One region of the Acetobacter persici genome, then DNA from elsewhere that is predicted to be linked to it. Evidence: riboswitches for the same ligand, from Rfam matches in the RefSeq annotation. Region 1 holds a riboswitch; the other holds the start of a gene.

Region 1 (4,167 bases):
TCCGACTTTCCTGCCAATCAGGCCGGAATCCTGCAACGGGCCGATACGCAGCACGCAATCAATCCCATCTTCCACCAGATTAACAGGCCTGTCAGTCACCCCCAGTTCGATATCAATTTCAGGATAGCGTTCCAGAAAGTCTGGCAAGGCAGGTGCCACAATCAGCCGCCCGATACGCCCCGGCATATCGACCCGCAAGATACCGCGTGGAGCGGCTTTATCGCGCCGGAACAGCCCCTCCGCTTCCTCAATGTCAGACACCAGTCGGAGGCAGACATCATAAAAAGCCCGGCCGTCTGCCGTGGTGGTGACTGTACGCGTGGTGCGGGACAACAGCCGTGCCCCTACCCGGCTTTCCAGCGCCTGAATCGCTGTGGAAACGGAAGACCGGGGCATATTGAGCGTGTCCGCAGCCCTTGAAAAACTGCCAGAGTCCACAACACGCAGAAAAATACGAAACAGATCAATCCGGTCCACGAAACCCTCGGGTGATACGCCTTATTGTTCGTATTATACGACAAGTGTTGTATAAAGATACTAATTTATCAAGGAAACCGAGATGATACTTTTTGCTACATGAAAGTCCGCATCCTGCGGTTCTTTCAACGGAAGGACAACCGGATATGGCAGACCATACGCTTAAAGGAAAAACTGTTCTGATCACGGGGGGCGCCAAAAATCTGGGTGGTCTGATTGCCCGCGATTTGGCAGCCCACGGCGTAAAGGCTGTGGCCATTCATTACAACAGTGACGCCAGCGCCCCCGATGCGGAAAAAACTCTGGCAGACCTCAAAGCCGCCGGCGTGCAGGCTGTTGCCCTGCAGGCCGACCTGACAACCGCCGCTGCCAACAGCAAACTGTTTGCGGACACCATTGCCGCCATCGGCAAACCTGACATCGCCATCAATACCGTCGGTAAAGTGCTGAAAAAACCAATTGCCGAGACGTCAGAAGCTGAATTTGATGAGATGTTCGCCATCAATTCCAAAGCCGCCTATTTCTTCATTAAGGAAGCCGGGCTGCATCTGAATGATAACGGCAAAATCGTAACGCTCGTGACATCCCTTCTCGGTGCCTACACGCCGTTCTATTCCACGTATGCAGGCGCCAAAGCACCGGTTGAACATTTTACACGCGCGGCCTCCAAGGAGTTTGGTGCCCGCGGGATTTCAGTCAACGCTATTGGTCCGGGTCCGATGGACACACCGTTTTTCTACGGTCAGGAAGAACCTGAGGCCGTGGCCTATCATAAATCCGCAGCAGCCCTGTCCGCCTTTAGCAAAACAGGCCTGACAGACATTGAGGATATTGCACCCTTCGTCCGTTTTCTGGTCTCGGAAGGCTGGTGGATGACGGGCCAGACCATTCTGATCAATGGTGGCTACACCACAAAATAACGTGGACTTTCAGGAAAGGAGCCTCCGTGGCCCTTTCCTTCCATACCCAACAAACTGTTGCGTTTTTTTATCGACTATTTATGAGTAGCGTCAGAAGCATCAAGAGTCAGGCCGACGCCTGACACCAACCTGCATCCGTGCAAGGTGGTGCCTTCCCTGTTTTGCAGGAAGGGATGTGGCCAGAAGACCGGCAATAACGGACCCATGCCACGCGCGTCGTCGCTTTGTCTTTTGATCTCAACCGTTTTGAAGAGATCAAACATGACACAGATTACCCAACAGTTTGCCAGCGATAACTATGCCGGAATCTGCCCGGAAGCACTTGCTGCCATGCAGGACGCCAATCAGGGCTATGTGCCCGCCTATGGTGAAGACCTCTGGACCACCAGAGCCGCCGACGCCTTCCGCACCCTGTTTGAAAAAGACTGTGACGTTTTTTTTGCCTTTAACGGCACGGCAGCCAATGCGCTGGCTCTGGCCTCTCTCTGCCAGTCCTATAACAGTGTGATCTGCTCTGCTCTCGCGCATGTTGAGACGGATGAATGTGGCGCGCCGGAGTTTTTCTCCAACGGCTCCAAGCTGCTGACAGCCCCCACACAGGGCGGCAAGCTGACGCCGGAGGCTATCCGCACGCTGGCAACGGGCCGGACGGATATTCACTTCCCCAAACCGCGTGCAGTCACCATTACCCAGCCCACGGAAACCGGGCAGGTTTATACACTGGCGGAAATTCAGGCCATTTCAGCCGTCTGCCGGGATCTGGGCCTGCGCCTGCACATGGATGGCGCCCGTTTTGCCAATGCCTGTGCGGCTCTCGGCTGCTCCCCTGCTGAAATGACATGGCAATCCGGCGTGGACGTACTGTGTTTTGGCGGCACCAAAAACGGCATGGCCGTTGGGGAAGCAATTCTCTTTTTTGACCGCGCACTGGCGGATGGCTTTGACTACCGCTGTAAACAGGCCGGACAACTGGCTTCCAAAATGCGCTTTCTGGCCGCACCGTGGGTCGGCATACTGGAAAGCGGTGCATGGCTGCGCAACGGTCAGGCCGCCAATGCCGCAGCAGCGCATCTTGCCAGACAGATTAAACCTCTTGAAGGGCTGGACCTGATGTTTCCGGCAGAAGCCAACGCCGTCTTTCTGAAGGCCCCGGCATCCTTACTGGACGGCCTGCGGGACAAAGGCTGGCGCTTTTATACATTTATCGGAGGGGGCGCACGGTTCATGTTTGCATGGGATGCGGACCTTACGCAGGTCGATGCGCTGGCGGCTGATATTAAAAGTCTGCACGCAGCGCTTTAACGGTCAGTCCTTTTTGTTATGACCCGAAATGAAATTTCAATCGGCCAGTCCCTGCCCTTCGCAAGGCTGGCCTTGCCGCCGCAAACCGGATATGTTCAGTCCACTTTTCACTTAAAATCTGGTTCCTAACGCATGCCTGACGGTTCTTCTCCTGTAACGCGTTCCTCCTCAGCCTCCCTGCCCGAAATCCGTCATGACTGGACGGTGCCGGAAATTCAGGCTCTGCTGGACCTTCCGTTTCCGGAGCTGATGTTCCGCGCTCAGGCCACGCACCGGGCGCATTTTGACCCTACGGAAATGCAGATTTCCACCCTGCTTTCCATCAAGACAGGCGGCTGCCCCGAAGACTGCGCCTATTGCCCGCAAAGCGCCCTGCACGAAAAAAGTGTGAAGGCCGAACGCCTGATGGCCGTGGATGCTGTGCTGATGGAAGCCCGCAAGGCGAAAGACGCCGGAGCCAGCCGCTTCTGCATGGGGGCCGCCTGGCGCTCCCCCAAGGATCATGATCTGGAAACCGTCTGCGCCATGATTGAGGGCGTAAAGGGGCTGGGGCTGGAAACCTGCGTGACGCTGGGGATGCTTGATGCCGGACAGGCTGGCAGACTGCGGGACGCCGGGCTGGACTACTACAACCATAATCTGGATACCTCTCCGGAATATTATGGCGATATCATCACCACCCGCACCTATCAGGACCGGCTGGATACGCTGTCCAACGTGCGGGATGCGGGCATCAATGTCTGCTGCGGTGGCATTGTCGGCATGGGTGAAAACGAGACAGACCGCGCAGGGCTGATTGCCGCCCTCGCCTCCCTGCCCGCGCACCCGGAAAGCGTTCCGATCAACCTGCTGGTCCGCGTTAAAGGTACTCCGCTGGGCGAGTCTGAGGCCGTTGACCCACTGGATTTTGTCCGCATGATTGCCGCAGCACGCATCACCATGCCCAAAAGCCGGGTGCGTCTGGCTGCGGGCCGTGAGGATATGAGTGATGAAACACAGACCCTGTGCTTCCTTGCTGGTGCCAATTCCATTTTCTATGGCGAACGCCTGCTGACCACGCCCAACCCTCAGGCTTCGCGGGATCGCACGCTTCTGGACAAGCTGGGTATGCACACGACGGGCATTTCCGTTTAAAATGTTTCTTGCATTCCTTGCCTGACCTGCGTCAGGAGTTGCCGCATGTCTTATATGGTCAAGGAAATGTTCCTCACCTTACAGGGTGAGGGCGGACAGGCCGGGCGACCGGCCGTGTTCTGTCGTTTTGCGGGATGCAACCTGTGGTCTGGCCGGGAAGCCGACCGCGCTGAAGCCATCTGCCAGTTCTGTGATACTGATTTTATCGGTACGGATGGAGAGGGCGGCGGCAAGTTTGAAACGGCTGAAAAACTTGCTGAGACAATCGCCAGATTCTGGCCCGAGAGCGGCCAAGCCATGACCGTGCCGGGACTGGTGGTTTTTACTGGCGGTG
Region 2 (4,167 bases), on a different contig from region 1:
CGTGTGGGAGACCCGGCATACAAGACCCGCTTCTTCGGGCAGGAAGTCAAATGCCACTACAGCTTCATGCATGAGAACCTGATGGATATGAACCATCAGTTCATGCACATGAAGCAGATGGGCCAGATGCGCCCGCGCTTTCTGGGCCAGAAACGCGAGCCCGGTCTGGTGGAAGCCCAGTATTCCTTTGCCCGCACCAGTGGCAAGCAACCTCTGGGTGAAGCCCTGATTTTTGGTGAACGCCGCGATTCCTCGGAAAAATTCCAGCATCGTGACGTCATGACCATCCGCACGGAATATCCCTATCAGACACTCCGTATCCAGACAGGGGATGAAGACCCGGTGATGGATCTGTGGATTGTCTATGTCCCGCAGGATGCGGAAGAACTGACAAACCGGACGTTCGGCCTCCTGTCTGTCAAACGCCCCAAGGTGCCGGGGGTGCTGGAACTGGCATGGCCGTTCCTTGTCGCGTTTACCGAACGGATTTTTGCGGAAGACCGTGAAATTGTGGAGCTTGAACAGCAGGCATGGCGTGAACTGGGTGGGGACCACAATGTGGAGGTCTTCCCCGTCATCAACGCCCTGCGTGGCCTGCTGGCGGAATGCGGTGTACCCGCACCGGCTGTGAATGCCTGACATCACGTCTCTGGTTCTGGAGACGCCGCCCTACCGGCTGCGCCCCCTTCTGCCTGATGATGCGCCTGCGCTGCACAATCTGGTCAATGACTGGGAAGTGGTGCGCATGCTCAGCCGCCTGCCCTTCCCCTACCCGCGGGCACTGGCGGATGACTGGATTGCCTCCACGCTCTCCATGCATCGGGCCAGAGAAGGCTGCCATTTCGCTATTCTGGATGAAAATAATACCCTCCTTGGCTGCGTGGGCCTGCGTGTGCAGACCGTGCCGCAGGTGGGGCGCGTTGGGATGCTGGGCTACTGGGTTGGCCGCACATACTGGGGCCGGGGCATTGCGACCCGGGCGGCCGGGCGGCTGGCCCGCTGGGCGCTGGCTAATCTGGATATTACCTGCCTGCGCGCCACGGTAGCGGAGGATAACGCAGCCTCTGCCCGTGTTCTGGAACAGATCGGGTTCCGGGCGATTGGCGCGGACAAGCAGATGTTTGTGGCCCGTGGCCGCGAGCACCCGGTCCGTGTTTTTGAAGCCACGCGGGATGATCTGGATACCCCTTCCGGCACGCCACAGAGCGAGGGGGCAGCCCCCCGCAAACTCGTGCTGGTTTCCGCCGCCGCGCTGATTGACGCACAGGGGCGTATTCTGCTGGCCAGACGCCCGGAAGGCAAAAGTCTGGCCGGACTCTGGGAATTCCCTGGCGGGAAGGTTGAACCCGGAGAAACGCCGGAAGCCGCGCTGGTGCGGGAACTGGAAGAAGAGCTTGGGCTGGATGTCTCCCGCGCCTGCCTTGCGCCGTTTACCTTTGCATCCCACGCCTACAAGGCGTTTGACCTGCTGATGCCGCTCTATCTGTGCCGCCGCTGGAGCGGCTCCCCGACGGCGAAGGAAGGGCAGACACTGGCATGGGTGGCGCCGGAAAAACTGCATGATTACCCTATGCCGGACGCGGATATTCCTTTTGTGCCGCTCTTGCAGGAATTGCTCTAAACTACGCCCGACCCGCTGCATGGCTGAGCCCTCCGTCGGGACTATGGATAGAGGCTTGACGAACAGAACCTGCCTCCGCATAACAAAACCCTTACCGTGCGTTAAAGCACGATAAAACCTCGTGATTTGTACGGCCGGCTTGCGGCGAGGTAAAATAAACGCGCTAAAGAGGCCATGGCGACGCACTGCCGACGCCACGGTTTCCACGGTCACACTGCGCTGCACAGCAGCAAAAGAACCGGATACCTCGTGATGAGTGACAGCAAGACCTCTTCTTCCAAAGCCTGGCGTCCCGCCACCCGCCTTTTGCATGCAGGACTGGAACGCACCGAATATGGTGAAACCAGCGAGGCGCTTTTCCTGACATCCGGCTTTGTTTACGAAAACGCCGAACAGGCCGCTAAAACCTTTACGGGTGAAGTCTCACACTATCAGTACAGCCGCTTTGCCAACCCCACAGTGGTTGCACTGGAAAAGCGTCTGGCCGATCTGGAAGGGGCTGAAGCCTGTGTCGCGACCTCAACGGGGATGGGCGCGGTCTCTTCCGCCCTGCTCTCCCACGTTAAAGCCGGGGACCGCGTTGTGGCCTCCCGCGCACTGTTCGGCTCCTGCCACTGGATTGTAGCCAACCTGCTGCCGCAATATGGCGTGGAAACCGTGTTCGTCGATGGCGGGGACCTCGCCGCGTGGGATGACGCCTTCAGCAAGCCAACCGCCGCTGTGCTGCTGGAAAGCCCCTCCAACCCCATGCTGGATGTGCTGGACCTCGCCGCCATCTCAGAGCGTGCGCACAAGGCCGGGGCACTGGTCATTGTCGATAACGTATTTGCCTCCCCGCTCTACCAGAAGCCGCTGGAACTGGGCGCGGATGTGGTCGTGTATTCCTGTACCAAACATATTGACGGACAGGGCCGCGTGCTGGGCGGGGCCGTACTGGGCAGGGAAGACTGGATTAAGGAAACGCTCCAGCCGTTCGTCCGTAATACTGGCAATGCTCTCTCGCCCTTCAATGCGTGGGTAATGCTCAAGGGGCTGGAAACACTTGCCCTGCGCGTGGAAGCCATGACGCGCAATGCGGCTGCGGTGGCAGACTACCTCGCCTCCGCGCCCGGGATTGTCAGCGTGCGTTATCCGGGCCGCAAGGATCATCCGCAATACGCGCTTGCCCAGCGGCAGATGACGGGTGGCGGCACCATGGTCGCGTTTGAAGTTGCTGGCGGGCAGGAAGGGGCCTTTGCCTTCATGAACGCCCTGAACCTTATCGCCATTTCCAACAATCTGGGCGATGCGCGCTCCCTCGTGACGCACCCGGCCACCACCACCCATATGAAGATCGGTGAGGAAGAACGGGCCAAGCTCGGGATTTCTGAAGGCGCGATCCGCTTCTCCGTCGGGCTGGAAGACAGTGCCGATCTGATTGATGATCTTGCCCGTGGCGTGGCGGCTCTCGCCAAAGCCTGATCAGGCCCTGACTTATACCTGCCTGCCGCCGGTCTGCTGTGGCTGTTTCAGCACACAGCAGACGGGCGGCTTCCCTTTTCTGATCGCTTCGTGATACTGCCAGCGGATTGTTGCCGTGGTTTCTGCGCTGCGGGATAAAACCCGCTGGCGTGAAGCAGGCCTTTTTTATTTTTTGCGCAGGAGCAGAACACCCCATGCCTGACTGGCCGGACTCACCGCCCATGTCCCCCGATCATGATGACGCCATGAGCGACCTGTTCGCCTCAGCGCCGATGTATGAAGCCGTGACGGGAGATATGCGCGTCTGCGTACAGGTGTTCTGGCTCCCGGAACAGTCTGAACCTGATGAGGACATGTATTGCTGGGTTTACCGCATCCGCATTGAAAATGGCGGCACGGCCCCCATCCAGCTCAAGGAACGGACCTGGCAGATTACGGACGGCGCAGGCCGGACGGAATATGTGCATGGAGAAGGCGTGGTGGGTGAACAGCCCGTTATCCGCCCGCAGAACGGGTTTGACTACACTTCCGGTGTTTCCCTCACCACGGCGGGGGGCTTCATGCGGGGGTCTTACCAGATGTGGAATGTCAATTCCGGCAAACGGTTTGACATCACCATTCCGCCCTTCAGCCTTGATAGCCCGTTCCAGTTCCGCCAGATCCATTAACGTGAAGCAGTCAGAACTGCTTCATCACCACGCAGACCGCAGGAGAATGGCATGAGCGACCCTCTGCCCAAAACCAACCGCCCCACCCGTGAAGAGGCGGAAGACGCCATCCGCACCATGCTGCGCTGGGCCGGGGAAGATCCGGAACGCGAAGGCCTGCATGATACGCCTGCCCGCGTGGCCCGTGCGTATGAAGAGTTTTTTCAGGGGTATGAAATCGACCCTAAAACCCTTCTGGAACGCACGTTTTCTGAAGTGGAAGGGTATGATGAAATCGTGCTGCTGCGCGATATCCGCTTTGAAAGCCACTGCGAGCATCACCTCGCCCCCATTATTGGCCGGGCGCATGTGGCCTACCTGCCGCGCCAGCGCGTGGTCGGTATTTCCAAGCTGGCGCGTGTGGTGGATGCCTATGCC

Evidence for each region. Region 1 has a riboswitch for S-adenosylmethionine ahead of JK199_RS05420 (threonine aldolase family protein). Riboswitches for the same ligand answer to the same signal wherever they lie in the genome.
Region 2: it holds a riboswitch for S-adenosylmethionine, as region 1 does, so the genes downstream of both, metZ (O-succinylhomoserine sulfhydrylase) here and JK199_RS05420 (threonine aldolase family protein) in region 1, are expected to answer to the same signal.

What each region holds. Positions count from the first base shown of each region.
Region 1 is NZ_JAERKU010000003.1:216,837-221,003, reverse strand. It holds gene JK199_RS05430 (LysR family transcriptional regulator) at 1-477, opposite strand, end outside; gene JK199_RS05425 (SDR family oxidoreductase) at 624-1,397, shown strand; SAM-I-IV-variant riboswitch at 1,489-1,604, shown strand; gene JK199_RS05420 (threonine aldolase family protein) at 1,659-2,699, shown strand; gene bioB (biotin synthase BioB) at 2,832-3,833, shown strand; gene queE (7-carboxy-7-deazaguanine synthase) at 3,879-4,167, shown strand, end outside.
Region 2 is NZ_JAERKU010000001.1:42,890-47,056, forward strand. It holds gene JK199_RS00170 (aromatic ring-hydroxylating oxygenase subunit alpha) at 1-639, shown strand, start outside; gene mutT (8-oxo-dGTP diphosphatase MutT) at 632-1,621, shown strand; SAM riboswitch at 1,730-1,809, shown strand; gene metZ (O-succinylhomoserine sulfhydrylase) at 1,874-3,082, shown strand; gene apaG (Co2+/Mg2+ efflux protein ApaG) at 3,277-3,750, shown strand; gene folE (GTP cyclohydrolase I FolE) at 3,802-4,167, shown strand, end outside.